Regions from separate parts of the Pantoea allii genome, predicted to be linked through region 3. Evidence: predicted binding sites of a transcription regulator. Region 3 holds the regulator's gene; each other region holds the start of a gene.
The links. The regulator PurR, encoded in region 3, represses purine synthesis genes. The targets are predictions, from matches to a motif close to CANGCAAACGTTTGCNTG.

Region 1 (4,214 bases), 540 kb from region 3:
GTTCAGAAGTTGTGGTGTATTTCAAAAACCCTGAGATGAACTTGTTCAAAGATTCCTACTCTCAGTTACCACAGAATAAACTCACTATTCGTTTGCAGCCTGACGAAGGTGTTGATATCGAGATCCTGAACAAAGTGCCAGGCCTGGATCATAAACATAAACTGCAAACCACCAAGCTGGATCTGAGCTACTCAGAAACCTTCAATCAGTCTCATCTGGCGGATGCCTACGAGCGCCTGTTGCTGGAATCCATGCGCGGTATTCAGGCGCTGTTTGTGCGTCGCGATGAAGTGGAAGCCGCCTGGACGTATGTGGATTCGATTATCGATGCATGGGCCGCAGATGGCGATTCATCCAAGCCTTATCAGGCAGGGACGTGGGGGCCGGTTGCTTCCGTCGCCATGATTACCCGTGATGGTCGTTCCTGGAACGAATTTGAATAAATGTCTCAGCCCGCCGCGTGCGGGCTTTTTTTGGCACTCACTCTCAAAAATGAACTGCCGTTTTAAAAATCTCAACCGGCAATAGACGGATAAACCGTGAATCCTGTATGGTAGTAGCGCTGTTAACAGGGCTGACGCTGTGTTTTCTCCGGCGTGCCGCTCCCAATGTTATGCATCAGGGGATGTGATGAAAAACTGGAAAACGAGTGCCGAACAGATTCTGAAAACCGGACCGGTCGTGCCGGTAATTGTGGTTAATAAACTGGAACATGCGGTTCCTATGGCGCAGGCGCTGGTCGCAGGCGGCGTCAAGGTGCTTGAGGTGACGTTACGCACCCCCGTGGCGATGGAGGCACTGCGTGCCATTATCAAACATGTGCCTGACGCCATTGTAGGGGCCGGCACCGTGCTTAACCCTCAACAGCTGCAGGAAGTCACAGACGCGGGTGCTCAGTTTGTGATCAGTCCGGGTATTACTGAGCCGTTGCTCAAGGCTGCGGTGGAAGGCCCGATCCCGCTGATTCCTGGTATTAGCACGGTGTCAGAATTAATGACGGGTATGGATTATGGTTTGCGGGAATTCAAATTTTTCCCGGCGGAGGCCAACGGCGGGGTAAAAGCGCTGCAGGCTATCGGCGGGCCTTTCCCTCAGGTCCGTTTCTGTCCGACGGGCGGTATCTCACCAGCGAATTACCGTGACTATCTGGCGCTGAAAAGCGTGCTTTGCATCGGCGGCTCCTGGCTGGTGCCCAACGATGCACTGGAAGCGGGTGACTGGCAACGCATTACCCAACTGGCGCGTGACGCCGTCGCTGGCGCGAAGTAAAGCAAGTCAAAAGTGTGCGGTGAGTCCTGGACTCACCGCAAACGGTATTAACCCTGAACGCTGACTGCTGCCGCGCTGGCGACCGCGCGCGCAACGGCTTCTTCGGTTGTATCAGCACAGGCCAGGGCGACGCCTAAACGGCGCTGGCCCTCGATGTCCGGTTTGCCAAACAGGCGCAACTGTAAACCTGCACCCAGCGCGGCTTCCACATTCACGAACTGCACATTCTGGCTGGTTAACTGCGGCAGGATCACGGCTGATGCAGAAGGGCCGTACTGACGAATGGCACCAATGGGCAGACCAAGGAAAGCACGAACGTGAAGGGCGAATTCAGACAGGTCCTGTGATATCAGCGTCACCATACCGGTATCGTGCGGCCGGGGTGAGACTTCACTGAATACCACGTCATCGCCACAGACAAACAGCTCCACGCCGAACAATCCATAGCCACCTAAGGCTTTTACCACGGTTTCAGCGATATGCTGAGCACGTTGCAGTGCCAGTTCGCTCATCTGCTGAGGCTGCCAGGATTCACGGTAATCACCGTCTTCCTGACGATGGCCAATGGGTGCACAAAAATGAATGCCGTCAACGGCACTGATGGTCAGCAACGTGATCTCAAAATCAAACTTCACCACGCCTTCGACGATAACGCGTCCTGCGCCCGCACGGCCGCCTTGTTGGGCATAGTCCCAGGCTTTTTCCAACTGGCTGGCATCCCGGATAAAGCTCTGACCTTTACCTGAAGAGCTCATCACCGGTTTAACGATGCATGGAAACCCTATCTCGGCGGCGGCAGACACAAAATTATCTTTACTGTCGGCAAAACGGTAGCTGGAGGTAGGAAGCGCCAGCTCCTCTGCCGCCAGACGACGAATGCCCTCGCGGTTCATGGTCAGGCGCGCGGCGCGTGCGGTGGGCACCACGTGCTGGCCTTGCTGCTCCAGCTCCAGAAGCTTATCGGTCGCGATAGCTTCAATTTCGGGCACGACAAAGTGAGGCTTTTCCTGCGCGATAACGGCGGCCAGTGCATCGCCATCCAGCATGTTAATCACATGGCTGCGATGGGCAACATGCATAGCAGGCGCATCGGCATAGCGGTCAACTGCGATCACTTCCACACCCAGACGCTGACATTCCAGCGCAACTTCTTTGCCCAGTTCACCTGAGCCCAACAGCATAACGCGCGTTGCGGCAGGGCGCAGCGCAGTTCCGAGAGTCGTCATAAATCCACCTAAAATCAAAGCAGTCAAAATGCGCGCGCAGTATATACGAAAACGTTTGCGTTCTCACCCCTTCTGCTTTTGAGGCAGGGTTTGCGCTACTTTTCCTGCTCTGACGTTTCCTGACATCTTTTTGGTAATGATGATGTTTCCGAATGGTTAAGGGAGTGAACGATGAATAACTGGCTGCAACAGATTCAATCGCTACTGGCTACAAAAAGCAGCGATGGCAAATCCAGCGGTGGATTGAGCGATATGTTGGCTCCGGGTGCACTGGGTGGGCTGGCGGGCATGCTGGTGGCCAGCAAATCATCCCGGAAGTTGTTAACCCGCTATGGCGGCAAAGCATTGATTATCGGCGGCGGTGCAGCAGCAGGGGCTGTGCTGTGGAACAAATATAAACAACGGGTGCGGGAAACCCATCAGAATGACCCCGGCTTTGGCGAATGGCAAACGCCTGTGGATCAGCGGGCAGAACGTCTGGTAACCGCTCTGGTCTTTGCCGCCAAAAGTGATGGTCATATCGACGATCGGGAACGCGCAGCGATTGAGCAAAATATCCATCAGGCAGGCTATGGTCAGGATGCCGAAACGCTCATCCAGCAGGCTATGCAGCGACCGCTGGACCCTGAGTGGCTCGCCGCTGATGTCAAAAATGAAGAAGAGGCGCTTGAACTCTATTTTCTGAGCTGTGCCGCCATTGATGTGGACCATTTTATGGAGCGCAGCTATCTATCGGCACTGGGCGATGCGTTAAAAATCCCACAGGATGTCCGTGATGGCATTCAGCAAGATATCCTCCAGCAGAAAGCCAGCTAATCCCGAACAGGGCCGCCACATGGCCCTGAATTAATTAACAATGTTCGTACTTAACTTGGCATCTGATTACATTAGTGCCACGCTTAGTGTTCATTACATTCAGCGGGACGGATGACATGAAAGCACCGAGCGCAAAAAAAATACCTTATGAACTCTCGTTGCATGGCGAGACGCGCGTTGATAATTATTACTGGTTGCGTGATGACAGACGTGAAGACAGCGACGTACTGGACTATTTGCGCGCTGAGAACAATTACGGCCAAAAAATCATGGGTTCACAGCAGCCCTTACAGCATCGTATTCTGCATGAAATTATCGACCGCCTGCCACCGCAGGATCACTCCGTACCTTACGTGAAAAATGGCTATCGCTATCAAAGCCGGTATGAAAGCGGCAATGAATACGCTGCCTATTACCGACAGCCAGCCGCCAGCGAGGAGAGCGAGGCGTGGACGTTGCTGCTGGATGCGAATCAGCGTGCGTCGCACAGTGATTTTTACACCATGGGCGCGCTGCACATCAGCCCGGATAACCGGGTAATGGCGCTGGCAGAAGACTTCCTTTCCCGGCGTCAGTACGGTATCCGCTTTCGCAATCTGGATAACGGCAGTTGGTATCCAGAGGTGCTCAACGATGCGTCCTCCAGCTTCGCGTGGGCCAGCGATTCGCGCACGCTCTATTACGTACGTAAACATCCGCAAACCCTGTTGCCTTACCAGCTCTGGCAACATGAGTTGGGCACGCCGCAGAGCGACGATCGGTTAGTTTACGAAGAAAAAGACGATACCTATCACCTCAGCATCCATAAAACCACATCGAAACAATTCATCCTGGTCGTGCTGTACAGCACCAGCAGCAGTGAAATTCAGCTGATTGATGCCAGTTTCCCGGACGCTATTCCTC
Region 2 (4,214 bases), 1.7 Mb from region 3:
TCGCCACTTGCCAGTTCGCGTTCAATCTGCAGGTGAGGGATCATACAGCAGGTCGATCCCTGCCGCGCCATCTGCACAAACGCTTCGGATGAGTTGACGATATGGCAGGGAACGCTGCCCGGAGATAAATCAAAGTTCTGCTGCAAGAAGGCCTGATGCATATCATCCAGATGATCAAAGGCCACCGCTGGCGCTTTAAGCAGGGCGGAACGCGTTACGCCGTTGGGGAAAAAGCGATCTGCGAAATCCTTTGAGGCCACAAACAAATAATCCAGGGCACCCAGTTGATCCACCAGACAGCTGGGCAGCGGCTGGGGCTGGATACTCACTGCGCCAACCACTTCGCCTCGTCTCAGGCGTTCCTGAGTGCGGGTTTCATCCTCAACCTGAAGGTTCAGGCGCACCGGCGAATCGGCCAGTACGTCTTTTAATGCGGGCAACAGCCAGGTTGCCAGGCTGTCGGCGTTCACCGCCAGCGACAGCAGCAGCGGCGTTGTCCCGCTGATTTCATCGCCCAGCCACTCTTCCTCCAGCAACTCAACCTGGTGCAGCAGCGCAAGCAGTTTTTGACCTTGCTCGGTAGGGCGAGGCGGCACGGTGCGAACTAACAGCGGCTGACCAAACAGGTTTTCCAGCTGTTTAATGCGCTGCGATACGGCAGATTGCGTAATGCACAGCTTTTGCGCGGCACGTTCGAAGCCGCGTTCACGTATCACTGCGTCCAGCGCCTGAAGCGTTCTGTAGTCAGGGCGTTTCATTATTTTTCTCTCTCCTTCAGGATGGACGTCACTATGCCACAAAAGTGCCAACGGCAATGTCGGGGAAATTTTTGTGGGCTGGCTTCCAAAGCATTAAATCCGCCCAATGCATCCGAGCATTTTCAGCAAGCCTTGCTTTATACTACGCGCAATTCCTTATCGCACAGGTTCTAAACATATCATGACCCAGGATGAACTGAAAAAAGCTGTTGGTTGGGCTGCACTTGATTATGTCCAGCCCGGGACAATCGTCGGTGTTGGAACAGGTTCTACTGCCGCCCACTTTATTGATGCGCTCGCAAGCATTAAACATCAGATTGAAGGTGCCGTTTCCAGTTCCGAAGCCTCAACGCAAAAGCTGAAAAGCCTGGGCATTCAGGTGTTTGATTTGAACGAAATCGATGACCTGGCCATTTATGTCGATGGTGCCGATGAAATTAACCCACAAATGCAGATGATTAAAGGCGGTGGCGCTGCGCTGACGCGTGAGAAAATCGTCGCTGCAGTGGCCAAAAAGTTTATCTGCATCGCCGATGCATCCAAAGAAGTGGATGTGCTTGGACGCTTTCCGCTACCGGTTGAAGTCATCCCGATGGCGCGCAGTTATGTTGCGCGTGAACTGGTGAAGTTGGGGGGCTTACCTGAATATCGTCAGAATGTAGTGACCGACAACGGCAATATCATTCTTGATGTGCACAATCTGCGTATTCTCAATCCCATTGAGCTGGAAAAAACCATCAACGCCTTGCCCGGTGTGGTCACCGTTGGGCTGTTTGCGACGCGCGGCGCAGACGTTGCACTGATTGGTGGGCCGGACGGCGTCAAAACTCTCAAAAAATAATGCGCCTGGCGCTGAACGGCGCCCGCTTTTTTTTGATTTAAAAAACTTTTCTTACCAGGTCAAAATTTGGTGACTTATGTCACATAACCGTCATCGGCAGCGGGTTCGTTCTTTCCGATGCGGCCAACCCATGATTTTGTCTGGCAAAGTGCGCCCTCTGAGCCCGGCCATGCTGACGGGCAGGCAATCGTTTGTATTGCCGCAGGCGATTTTTTTGATATTTTGACAGACGGCTGGCGGCGTTCAGTCCTCGTTGAATTCTGAATAGGGTTGGGAAATGGCAAAGGTATCACTGGAAAAAGACAAAATTAAGTTCCTGCTGGTGGAAGGTGTCCATCAGAGTGCGCTGGAAAACCTCCGTGCTGCAGGTTACACCAATATTGAATTCCACAAAGGCGCACTGGATGCCGAGGCGTTGAAAGCGTCCGCTCGCGATGCGCATTTTATCGGTATCCGTTCCCGTTCCCAACTGACCGAAGAGATTTTTGCCGCTGCAGAAAAACTGGTGGCTGTGGGCTGTTTCTGCATCGGAACGAACCAGGTTGATTTAAATGCGGCCGCTAAGCGCGGTATCCCGGTGTTTAATGCGCCTTTCTCCAATACGCGCTCTGTTGCCGAACTGGTTATTGGCGAAATGCTGCTGATGCTGCGTGGTGTACCGGAAGCGAATGCGAAGGCGCACCGCGGCGTCTGGAATAAAATTGCCAAGGGCTCATTTGAAGCGCGCGGTAAAAAGCTCGGCATTATTGGCTATGGTCATATCGGTATGCAACTGGGCGTGCTGGCTGAGAGCCTGGGCATGCACGTTTATTTCTACGATATTGAAAACAAACTGCCGCTCGGCAACGCTTCACAGGTTCGTAGCCTGACGCAACTGCTGAACATGAGCGATGTCGTCAGCCTGCATGTACCTGAAACCGCCTCCACGCAAAATATGATCTCTGCCAATGAACTGGCGCAGATGAAACCCGGCACGTTGCTGATAAACGCCTCACGCGGCACCGTAGTGGATATTCCGGCGTTGTGTGACGCGCTGGCAAGTAAGCAGGTTGGCGGAGCCGCTATTGACGTATTCCCGGTCGAGCCTGCGACCAACAGCGATCCGTTCATTTCACCACTGAGCGAATTCGACAACGTTATCCTGACGCCGCATATCGGTGGATCTACCGAAGAAGCGCAGGAAAATATTGGTATTGAAGTCGCAGGTAAGCTGGCTAAATACTCGGATAACGGTTCAACGCTGTCCGCCGTTAACTTCCCTGAAGTTTCATTGCCGATGCACGGCGTGAGCGCCAGTCGTCTGCTGCATATACATGAGAACCGCCCAGGCGTCCTCACCGCGATCAACCAGATCTTTGCTGAGCAGGGCATCAATATTGCCGCTCAGTACCTGCAAACCTCGCCGATGATGGGTTATGTGGTGATTGACGTTGACGCCGAGCATGAACTGGCTGAGAAAGCCCTGCAGCTCATGAAGGCTATTCCGGGTACTATCCGCGCCCGTCTGCTTTACTAATCCATCGCTGTCATAAACCCAGGCGCACGAGCGTGCCTGGGTTTATTCATCCCATAGCCAGAGTTTAGACGGCGTCAGTACCGCGGGCAGGGGGATATCCCAGGCCGCAGCAGGCAGCACATCAACCAACTGACAATCGTGGGCAACCCCAATCGGTCGGAACGCGTGCTGTTTCCAGTTCTGTAAGGTGCGGTCATAGAAACCGCCGCCCATGCCTAAACGCTGCCCGGTGCGGTCAAATGCCACCAGCGGCACCATCATTACGTCCAGTTTATCAAGTGTAACCAGATGGCGGATATCGAGCGGAGGTTCGGGAATGCGCAGCTTATTTTGGATTAACTGTGTTTCCGGCGTATAGCGAAGAAAAAGCAAATGACCGGCAGCAAAGGGATGCAGAACCGGCAGATAAACCCGTTTGTTTTGCTGCCACAGCTTCGCGATAAGTGGTCGCGTATTGATTTCGCCATCGACAGACAAAAACAGCGCTATGTTGCTGGCGTCGGCAATCGGCGCAACGTTAATCGCGTGTTCCGCAAGCTGATCGGCTGCAGCGTGTTGCTGTTCGGGGCTGAGTGCGCGACGTAAATGACGAACATGCTGACGGATGTCCTGTCGCGGTAGCAAAGAGGGTTCTGACATGGTTTCCCCCAGACAAGGTCGTTTGAGCGACGCATTATATCATGCCTGGTGGGAGATAAAGCAGTACTACCAGAAAGGAGATCTCCGAGATGCCGCCGTAGGCTGTAACCCTTGAACCCTTGGTTCAAGGTGAACATGCCGTCGCAACCATCAGGCTTCTCGGACGGACCGAGCATGCTCACAGGTTGCGGAGCGTCACATTCTGTTGGTATGAAATATCGGCTCAGGGGACTGGCCCACTTGCAAACATCTCAGAGAAAATTTACTTCACCGTCAGTGTAGCACAGCGACCATGAAGTGTTATTCGAACTTCGCATCCTCGCGATCGGTTATGCGACCTTGCTCAACTAATGCCTGTTCAATTGTCTGCTGTAGCATACGGATTCGTTGTTCCATATTAGCAGCATAGTCACGCGTCTTACCTTTCTCTTGTGCCAGTTCATGGCAAATGTTTAACGCG
Region 3 (4,214 bases):
ACTTAAGCCAATATCGGCGGGCGACAGGCCAATATCCGCCAGGATAAACGGCGATCCGGTCAGCCAGGCAAAAAAACTGGCGGAACAGGCTGAATAGATCAGCACGTTGCCGCTATAGGCGCGTGAACGCAGCAGCGTGATAAACCCGGGCTGTGAGGGTGTTGAACGGCTTGTTTTTTGCACCGAAGGCAGGCGCAGCGTAATTATAATCAGGGCTGCCGCGATAAAGGTCAGCACAACGAAAATCGAACGCCAGTGAAAATGACCAATCAGCCAGGCACCCAGCAAAGGGGCCAACGCAGGAGACAGCGCGACCAGCGGCATAATGGTGGCAAAGACTTTATTGGCACGGGACGGAGGATAGCGATCGACCACCAGTGCCTGCCAACTGACGGCGGCCGCGCAGACGCCGATGGCCTGGATAAAGCGCAGCACCAGCATCAGCACCACATCCTCCACCCACAGCATCCCTGCGCAACCCAGGGCAAACAAGCTCAGACCGGCAAGCAATACCGGCTTACGCCCAATACGGTCAGACAGCGGGCCCCATACCAGTTGACCGCAGGCAAAACCCGCCAGAAACAGGCTCATGCTGGCGCTGATCATACCCGCTGAGGTGTTGAAACTTTGCTGCATAGCCCCGAAGGCAGGCAGATACATGTCGGTCGCCAGAAAGCCCAGCATACTGAGCACGGCAAGATAGGGAATGAATCCTTTTGAAGCTGACATCTGATTCTCTTTTTTGCAGGATAAACGCGGGGAGTGTAAAAGCTGTACTTCATGCTGTGAAACGGTAAAATTTGCCTGTTGCTGTTAAAAAATTTGAAGGCAGAATATGTGGTCTGAATATGCGCTTGAAGTGGTCGATGCTGTCGCGCGCGGTGGCAGTTTCAGTGCCGCCGCACAGGAGTTGCACCGTGTGCCTTCTGCTATCAGCTATACCGTCCGTCAGCTTGAAACCTGGCTGGCCGTGCCGCTGTTTGAACGTCAGCACCGTGAGGTGGTTTTAACCCCTGCGGGAGAACATTTTGTGCGCGAAGGGCGCAGCGTCATCAAAAAAATGGATGCCACCCGGCGACAGTGTCAGCAGTTAGCCAATGGCTGGCGTGGTCAGATAGGCATAGCCGTGGACTGTATTGTCAAACCGCAGCGGACCCGGCAATTTGTCAGGGATTTCTATCGCCACTTTCCCGATATGGAGCTGCACATCAGTTATGAAGTGTTTAACGGTGTCTGGGATGCGTTGGCAGACGGACGGGTTGATGTGGCGATAGGGGCAACGCAGGCTATTCCGGTGGGCGGTCGGTTTGCGTTTCGCGATATGGGCACCCTGAACTGGCGCTGTATTGTCGCGCGACAGCATCCGTTAACCCAGGTGAGCAGACTGGATGATGATGCGTTGCGCAACTGGCCGTCGCTGGTGCTGGAAGACACCTCGCGTGCTTTACCGCGCCGCATGACCTGGGCGCTGGATAATCAACGTCGGCTGGTGGTGCCTGAATGGCAGACCGGGCTGGACTGCGTCCGTGCCGGACTCTGCGTGGCGATGGTGCCCGGGCATTTAGCCCGTCCGCTGCTGGATAGCGGCGAGGTGAGCGAACTTGCCTTGCCTCAGGCTTTTCCTGAAAGCCCTTGCTGCGTCAGCTGGGCGGAAGATCGCGCATCACCGGCATTGGGCTGGCTTCTCAATTACCTGGGTGATGCGCAAACGCTAAATCAGGAGTGGTTAAGCGAGGATTAACGACGGTAATCGCGGTAAGGGCCATAGCCCACAGAGCGTCGCTCAATCAGCGTCGGGTGGACTTCGATAGTTTGTGACTCTTCGCGCTTGCTGGTGATGCGGTCCAGCAGCATCTCCAGCGCTTTCTCGCCTAACTGCGCTTTGGGCTGATGTACGGTTGTCAGTGCGGGCGTGAAGTAGCGCGCATTGCGCACGTTGTCGTAACCAATCACCGAAATATCCTGGGGAACGCGCAGGCCCATTTCATCTGCCGCACAGATAGCGCCCATGGCCATAATATCGCCTCCGCAGAAGACGGCACTGGGCCGTTGTTTTTGCGACAGGATTTGCTGCATAGCCTGATAACCGGATTCTGGTTCAAAGTCACCCTGCACAATCCATTCTGAGCGGGGCTGAATACCAGCTTCTTCCAGCGCCTTAAGGAAACCCGCATGACGACCGCCGCCGGTATTACGCTCCATCTGCCCCGGAATCGCGCCAATGTCACGATGCCCGCGCTCAATCAAATAGCGACCGGCCAGGTAGCCGCCCTGAAAAGCGTTATCCAGTACGGTATCGGTAAAGTCGGCACGTGATTCGCCCCAGTCCATGACCACCATAGGAATATTGCGGTTGGCTTCCAGCATTTGCAGCAAATCATCCGGATACTCCGAACACATCACCAGCAGCCCATCAACGCGTTTTTGCGCCATCATCGACAGATAGGCGCGCTGTTTTTGCAGGTCGTTATGCGCGTTACCCAGAATCAGGGTATAGCCTTTTTCAAAGCAGTGATTCTCAACGGCTTCGATAATTTCGGCGAAGTAGGGCGCTTCGCTGGACGTCGCTAACAAGCCCAGCGTTTTGGTGTGATTCACCTTCAGGCTGCGTGCCACGGCGCTTGGCGAATAATGTAATTCCCGAATCGCTTCCCATACTGCTTCGCGAGTATTTTCCGCAACAAAGCGGGTTTTATTAATCACGTGAGAAACGGTTGTGGTGGATACACCTGCGCGTTTCGCCACATCTTTAATTGTTGCCATGAAAATCAAACTCCCGGGCTTACCTAACATGTTGATAAGCATGTTGTTAAACGTTTGCGTCAGCGGACGGTTATTTCTGCAAAAAAAGCGTTTTTCTGGCCGGTAATGGGATATCGGGGCAGGAAATAACGTCTGAAAAAAGTGCTGGTGCAACCGATGTTGCGCGCTGTTGCGCAACAAAGGGGGGATTCTAACAAGGCTGCACGGATAAAACGAGATTTTTACCCGCGCGTATGGGAAAATCCCTTAACCCTACAAAAAGCATGGCTAAGGAGTTGTGATGAGTACCGATTTGAAACTGTCATTAATGACAACGGCAGCAGCACTGTTGATGATTATCGCGTTTAGCTTTACCGCTATTCTGAACTAATAAAAAAGCCGGGAAGGTTTCCCTTTCCCGGCTTTTTAAATAATGACGTTTAGCGAACGGTTTTTGGCGTCATAACCCGACGCGCACCAATGTAGTGGCGCTGCCAATAATCTTCGCTTAACGCACTGATTTGAATATCTTTACCGGTACGCGGTGACTGAATAAATTTACCGTTGCCCAGGTAAACCCCAACGTGATCGGCGGTGCCTCGTCCATTAATGCGGAAGAACACCAGATCGCCTTTCTCCAGCGCTTCACGATTCACCGGCGCAGCATCACGCAGATGGTACATTTCGTTAGCGGTACGTGGGATTTTAAACTTCACGACATCTTTGTACGCGTACCAGACCAGGCCGCTGCAATCAAAACCGGTATGGGGTGATTTACCGCCCCACTGATAGCGCTTACCCAGTTGGCCCATCAGCTTCGCCATCGCGGTTTCACGCGCTTTTTGATAACGCTGGCGGTGTGCACTGCTCATTTTGATGGTGCCGGTTTCTTTGCTGTCGGCACTGGCCACTTTCACCGCACGTTGATGACCGTAACGTTTTTTACTGGTGGCGTTGGCCGCGACTTTCTTCGTTAGCGCCTTACGTGAACTCGCTGTTTTGGTGAGGGTTTTATGAGAGTGAACCGTGTGAGTGGCATTTTTACTGGTTTTAAGTGTTTTACTGGCTTTTTGCACTGTAGAGGGACGGCTCTTTTTCGCCGAGGCTTTAACCGTGCGTCGTTTGCGCCGCTCATCTTCGCGCGCACTTTTTTTCTCTACCTTATGCAAGCTGGCCTTAACCGGCGCCTGCGGTGATGCCGCGGCGACATTAAAGAACAGTTGCGCAAAAGCCAGAATAAGAAGCGTAATAATTGAACGCATAGTCCGTTTACTGGTTAAGCTGTCAGATCCAACAGGTGTCTGACAAGGGTAAGAAAAATCTGATCAAGGATCAGTGCCGAAGACATTCTAGTCCAGTTTTTTTTAAAACAGTAAGTCCTTTTTTTATTAATTAATGACTTGGGTAAAAATCAGGCATAAATAAGCAATTTCAGTAGCTTAAGTCAGCAAAATTATTGCAAATTATTAATG
Region 4 (4,214 bases), 350 kb from region 3:
GCAGTGCCTCAAACATCATGCCCTGCCCCTGCCACTTCTCACCGAGAGAATAGCCGAGATAGCAGGCATGAAACGCCCCACGCAGGACATTGCTAAAGTTCGCCACGCCGCGGACTTCCGTTTCGTTGCTGTCCATCAAAACAAAGTAGAAAGCTGAACCCTGTTTGTGCATCTCTGCAATCAGGCCCAGCCGGGCCTGCCAGCCAGACGGATAGCAGTGGCTGTCATCACGTACCGGTTCCCAGGGCCTGAGAAAATCGCGATTTTCAGCATAGTAGTCCGCTAATCGCCACGCATCGCGTTCGTGAACCAGTCTTACCACCAGCCGCTCGGTTGTGAGTCGCACCCTCAGCGCGGCAGAACGATAGCCAAACATCATCTCTCCTGAAATCCATGGCGGGAAGGAAATGCCAGTCTTTGATAACATTCACTATAACCGTCGCCAGGTCTGCGGTAAAACGTTACACACACAATGGCCGCCGGGCTGTTTGTTTATCATCCGACACGCTGACCGAGTAGGTGATCGGAATGGTTTTACGCTGACCGGTATGATAAAGGCCGCGTCTGATGTCGCCGTGGTTTTCATCCCTTCCTTGCTTCGCCTTGACAGCATCAGCCCCTGACAAAGCCGCCTGACTTGCGCCAGAAGGCGCATTTACCGGACAAGCTCAGGCCGTGCATTTATGCCTGTGGGACCTCCAGCGCCCTGGCTGAAAGGCACATACGGCAACGCCATCTCAGCCCATTCCTGATGACAGACTGCCTGCATTCAGGCAGGCTATGGCGTGATCTACTTTTTCATTTAAATGAGGGAAATATGAAGAAGGCTTTTTACGGGCTGATTGCCCTGTTTTTAGCGGTATTGCTGAGCGGCTGTAATCAGTTAACCCAATACACCATCAGCGAACAGGAAGTGAATCAGGCACTGCAAAAACACAATAACTTCGAAAAAGACATTGGTGTGTCGGGACTGGTTAATGCCCATATCGTGCTGAATAACCTCACCAGTCAGATTGGTCGTGAGGAGCCGGGTAAGGTCACGTTATCGGGTAATGCCAAGATCAATGTGTCCTCGCTGTTTGGCCCACAGCAGGCCGATATGCAACTCAAGATGCGCGCCCAACCTGTGTTCGATCAACAGCAAGGTGCCGTCTACCTGCGTGATATGGAAATCGTGGATGCGCAGGTTCAGCCAGACAAGATGGCTTCTATCATGAAAACGCTGACGCCCTACCTGAATCAGTCGCTAAAAAGCTATTTTGACCAGCAGCCTGCGTATGTGCTGAGCGCCGACCGCAGTAAAGCTGAATCGCTGGCGAAAAAATTTGCTAAAGGTCTGGAAGTTAAACCTGGCGAACTGGTGATTCCGTTCACCGATTAATGCTTTATCGATGTCGTTATCCCGCTTCAATTCCGCGCTTTTCGGCGCGGATTTTTTTTGAGATGCAAAAACAGGTGCAAACGGTTGCCTGAGTCCTTATGCTTATAACCCGGCCCAAACACGCCATTCGTTTATCCTTCATGCCGGAGCCGTATTAATGACCGCACAACCTCAGCAACTTACTATCCGCCGCCCAGATGACTGGCATATCCATCTTCGTGATGACGATATGCTTAAAACCGTGCTGCCTTATACCAGCGCGGTCAATGGTCGTGCCATCGTCATGCCTAACCTGGTTCCGCCGGTGATAAGCGTCGCAGCGGGCGAAGCTTATCGCGATCGCATTCTGGCCGCTTTGCCTGATGGTCATGCTTTTACGCCGCTGATGACCTGCTATATTACTGACTCGTTAGATCCTGAAGAACTGACACGCGGCTTCCGTTCCGGGTTGTTCACTGCAGCCAAGCTCTATCCTGCTCATGCGACCACCAATTCCAGTCATGGCGTCACCAATATTCAGTCAATTACCTCGGTGCTGGAGCGGATGCAAACGCTGGGCATGCCGCTGTTGGTGCACGGTGAAGTCACCGACGCGCATATTGATATCTTTGATCGCGAAGCCCGCTTTATTGAAACGGTAATGGAGCCGCTGCGTCAGCAATTTCCTGCGCTGAAAGTCGTGATGGAGCACATTACCACTAAAGACGCGGCGGAATATGTGGAAAGCGCCAATGAAAATCTGGCCGCCACCATTACCCCTCAGCACCTGATGTTCAATCGTAACCATATGCTGGTCGGCGGGATTCGTCCTCATCTTTACTGCCTGCCGATCCTGAAGCGCAATACACATCAGCAGGCTCTGCGTAAGGTGGTAGCCAGCGGTCATCCACGCGTCTTCCTGGGGACCGACACGGCACCGCACTTAAGTCATCTGAAAGAGAGCAGTTGCGGCTGTGCAGGCGTCTTTAATGCGCCAACCTCCCTGCCCGCTTATGCGACGGTATTTGAAGAGCTCGATGCCCTGCAGCATTTTGAAGCGTTCTGTTCTGAGAATGGTCCACGCTTCTATGGCCTGCCGCTTAATCAGGACCAGATCACGCTGGTGCGTGAGCCGTGGACAGTGGCAGAAACCATTGAGATGGATTCACATCAGCTGGTGCCTTTCCTTGCCGGTGAAACGCTGAACTGGCGCGTAAAATAATTTCACTTGCCTCCCGATTAATAATACTGTAGTTATATACAGTATCTTATACGGAGGCTTTTATGCGTGTTGAAATTACCGTTGCCAAGACCCAACCTCTTCCCGCTGGCGCGATGGAAGCCCTGAGCCAGGAGCTGTCGCGCCGCATTGATGAACACTTTCCGCAATTCACGAACCACGTCAAGGTGCGTTACGCCACGGCTAACCAGTTAAGCGTTCTGGGTGGTGATAAAGATACGCGTGATCAAATCAGCGAAATCCTGCAACAAACATGGGAAAGCGCTGACGACTGGTTTATTACCGATTAACCGCTACTGTGCTGTTTTTTGCCGGGTTTCGCCACCCGGTTTTTTTATCTTCATTTAAAGTCTGACTAACCGCTCGCCCCATCTGGACTCCGAATGATCAATGCCCTATGCTGGCGCTGATCATGCATAAAAGGAGTTGCATCCCATGACTACAGACAAACCAGAAGAAGCGATGACCTTTGGCGAGCTGTTAACGCTTATCGGTGAACAGCAGCGTCGTTTAACGGTGCTGGAAAATGCATTCTCCAGCCTGATTTTCTGTCTTGATGACCGGGCCAGTCAGTTACTGGTGCATAATCTTTCTCTTGAAGCGCAAAATCAAAACCATGATGAGCAGCTGCAGCAGCAGTTTGCCCGCCTGGCAGAGACGTTACAAAAGCGCAGCGGCACGACAGGCGCTGAAACCTCGCTTATCTGACGTGGTGTCAACGAGGGATAATAAGCCATTTTTATTGTTCAATTAGGGCGATTACTGCCCCAGCATTCAGGTATTATATCTTCTCAGCCTTACCGTTTTAGAAACAAATATTCTGCTTTCAGGCGTTCCGTGATACGTTTAATCAGTAAATCGCTATTTTGCTGTTATAATTGTTTCGCAGTGGAAATTAAAAAGCCGCATTGAACCTCATCATGCACTTCGTTTAACGAGTAATAAGGAGGTTATAATGGACAGTCGCAAAGATGTAATTCAGACCCATCCACTGGTGGGCTGGGATATTAGTACTGTTGACAGCTATGATGCGATGATGATCCGTCTGCACTCCCTTTCGTCGCAAGATCAAACTGAAGAAGACGCAGACGTTGGCCCTACCTACTGGCTGACGACTGATGTAGCAAAGCAGTTCATCTCCATTCTTGAAGCGGGTATCGCTAAGATTGAATCTGCCGAGCAGATAGAACGACTACTAAAGAAGCATTAATACTGCTGCATCAGCAAGGCACCCTCCAGGGTGCCTTTTTTATTGGCCTTTCTGGTATGCTGTTGATTATGTAACCCTTTCAGGAGTTCCATTTTCATGATTTACGATCTTATTGTGGTCGGTAGCGGTTCCGTTGGCGCAGCCGCAGGCTATTACGCCACACAAGCGGGCCTCTCCGTGCTGATGATTGACAGCGCACATCCGCCCCATACTCAAGGCGCTCACCACGGCGAAAGCCGCCTCATCCGTCATGCTTACGGAGAAGGCGAACGCTATGTCCCTTTGGTTTTGCGGGCACAAGCATTATGGGATGCGCTGGAACAGCAGGCTGGCGAACGCATCATGCACCGTTGCGGCGTCTTAAATATCGCGCCCGCGCATTCCGAATTTATCCAAAACGTCAT

Region 1: a site for PurR is predicted at 2,540-2,557, ahead of purT (formate-dependent phosphoribosylglycinamide formyltransferase). Genes of this name have one in related genera too.
Region 2: a site for PurR is predicted at 1,780-1,797, ahead of serA (phosphoglycerate dehydrogenase). Genes of this name have one in related genera too.
Region 4: a site for PurR is predicted at 1,455-1,472, ahead of pyrC (dihydroorotase). Genes of this name have one in related genera too.

Annotation. Positions count from the first base shown of each region.
Region 1 covers NZ_CP125958.1:2,113,770-2,117,983, forward strand. The annotation lists gene zwf (glucose-6-phosphate dehydrogenase) at 1-443, shown strand, start outside; gene QNH99_RS10000 (bifunctional 4-hydroxy-2-oxoglutarate aldolase/2-dehydro-3-deoxy-phosphogluconate aldolase) at 631-1,269, shown strand; gene purT (formate-dependent phosphoribosylglycinamide formyltransferase) at 1,317-2,495, opposite strand; gene QNH99_RS10010 (tellurite resistance TerB family protein) at 2,667-3,311, shown strand; gene QNH99_RS10015 (prolyl oligopeptidase family serine peptidase) at 3,428-4,214, shown strand, end outside.
Region 2 covers NZ_CP125958.1:950,761-954,974, forward strand. The annotation lists gene QNH99_RS04680 (LysR family transcriptional regulator ArgP) at 1-758, opposite strand, end outside; gene rpiA (ribose-5-phosphate isomerase RpiA) at 940-1,599, shown strand; gene serA (phosphoglycerate dehydrogenase) at 1,877-3,115, shown strand; gene QNH99_RS04695 (5-formyltetrahydrofolate cyclo-ligase) at 3,158-3,754, opposite strand; RNA gene ssrS (6S RNA) at 3,832-4,015, opposite strand; gene zapA (cell division protein ZapA) at 4,055-4,214, opposite strand, start outside.
Region 3 covers NZ_CP125958.1:2,656,215-2,660,428, reverse strand. The annotation lists gene punC (purine nucleoside transporter PunC) at 1-729, opposite strand, end outside; gene punR (DNA-binding transcriptional activator PunR) at 836-1,741, shown strand; gene purR (HTH-type transcriptional repressor PurR) at 1,738-2,763, opposite strand; gene QNH99_RS12535 (YnhF family membrane protein) at 3,044-3,133, shown strand; gene QNH99_RS12530 (C40 family peptidase) at 3,183-4,004, opposite strand.
Region 4 covers NZ_CP125958.1:3,005,087-3,009,300, forward strand. The annotation lists gene rimJ (ribosomal protein S5-alanine N-acetyltransferase) at 1-376, opposite strand, end outside; gene QNH99_RS14210 (lipoprotein) at 818-1,381, shown strand; gene pyrC (dihydroorotase) at 1,539-2,582, shown strand; gene dinI (DNA damage-inducible protein I) at 2,645-2,890, shown strand; gene QNH99_RS14225 (hypothetical protein) at 3,036-3,308, shown strand; gene bssS (biofilm formation regulator BssS) at 3,556-3,810, shown strand; gene solA (N-methyl-L-tryptophan oxidase) at 3,907-4,214, shown strand, end outside.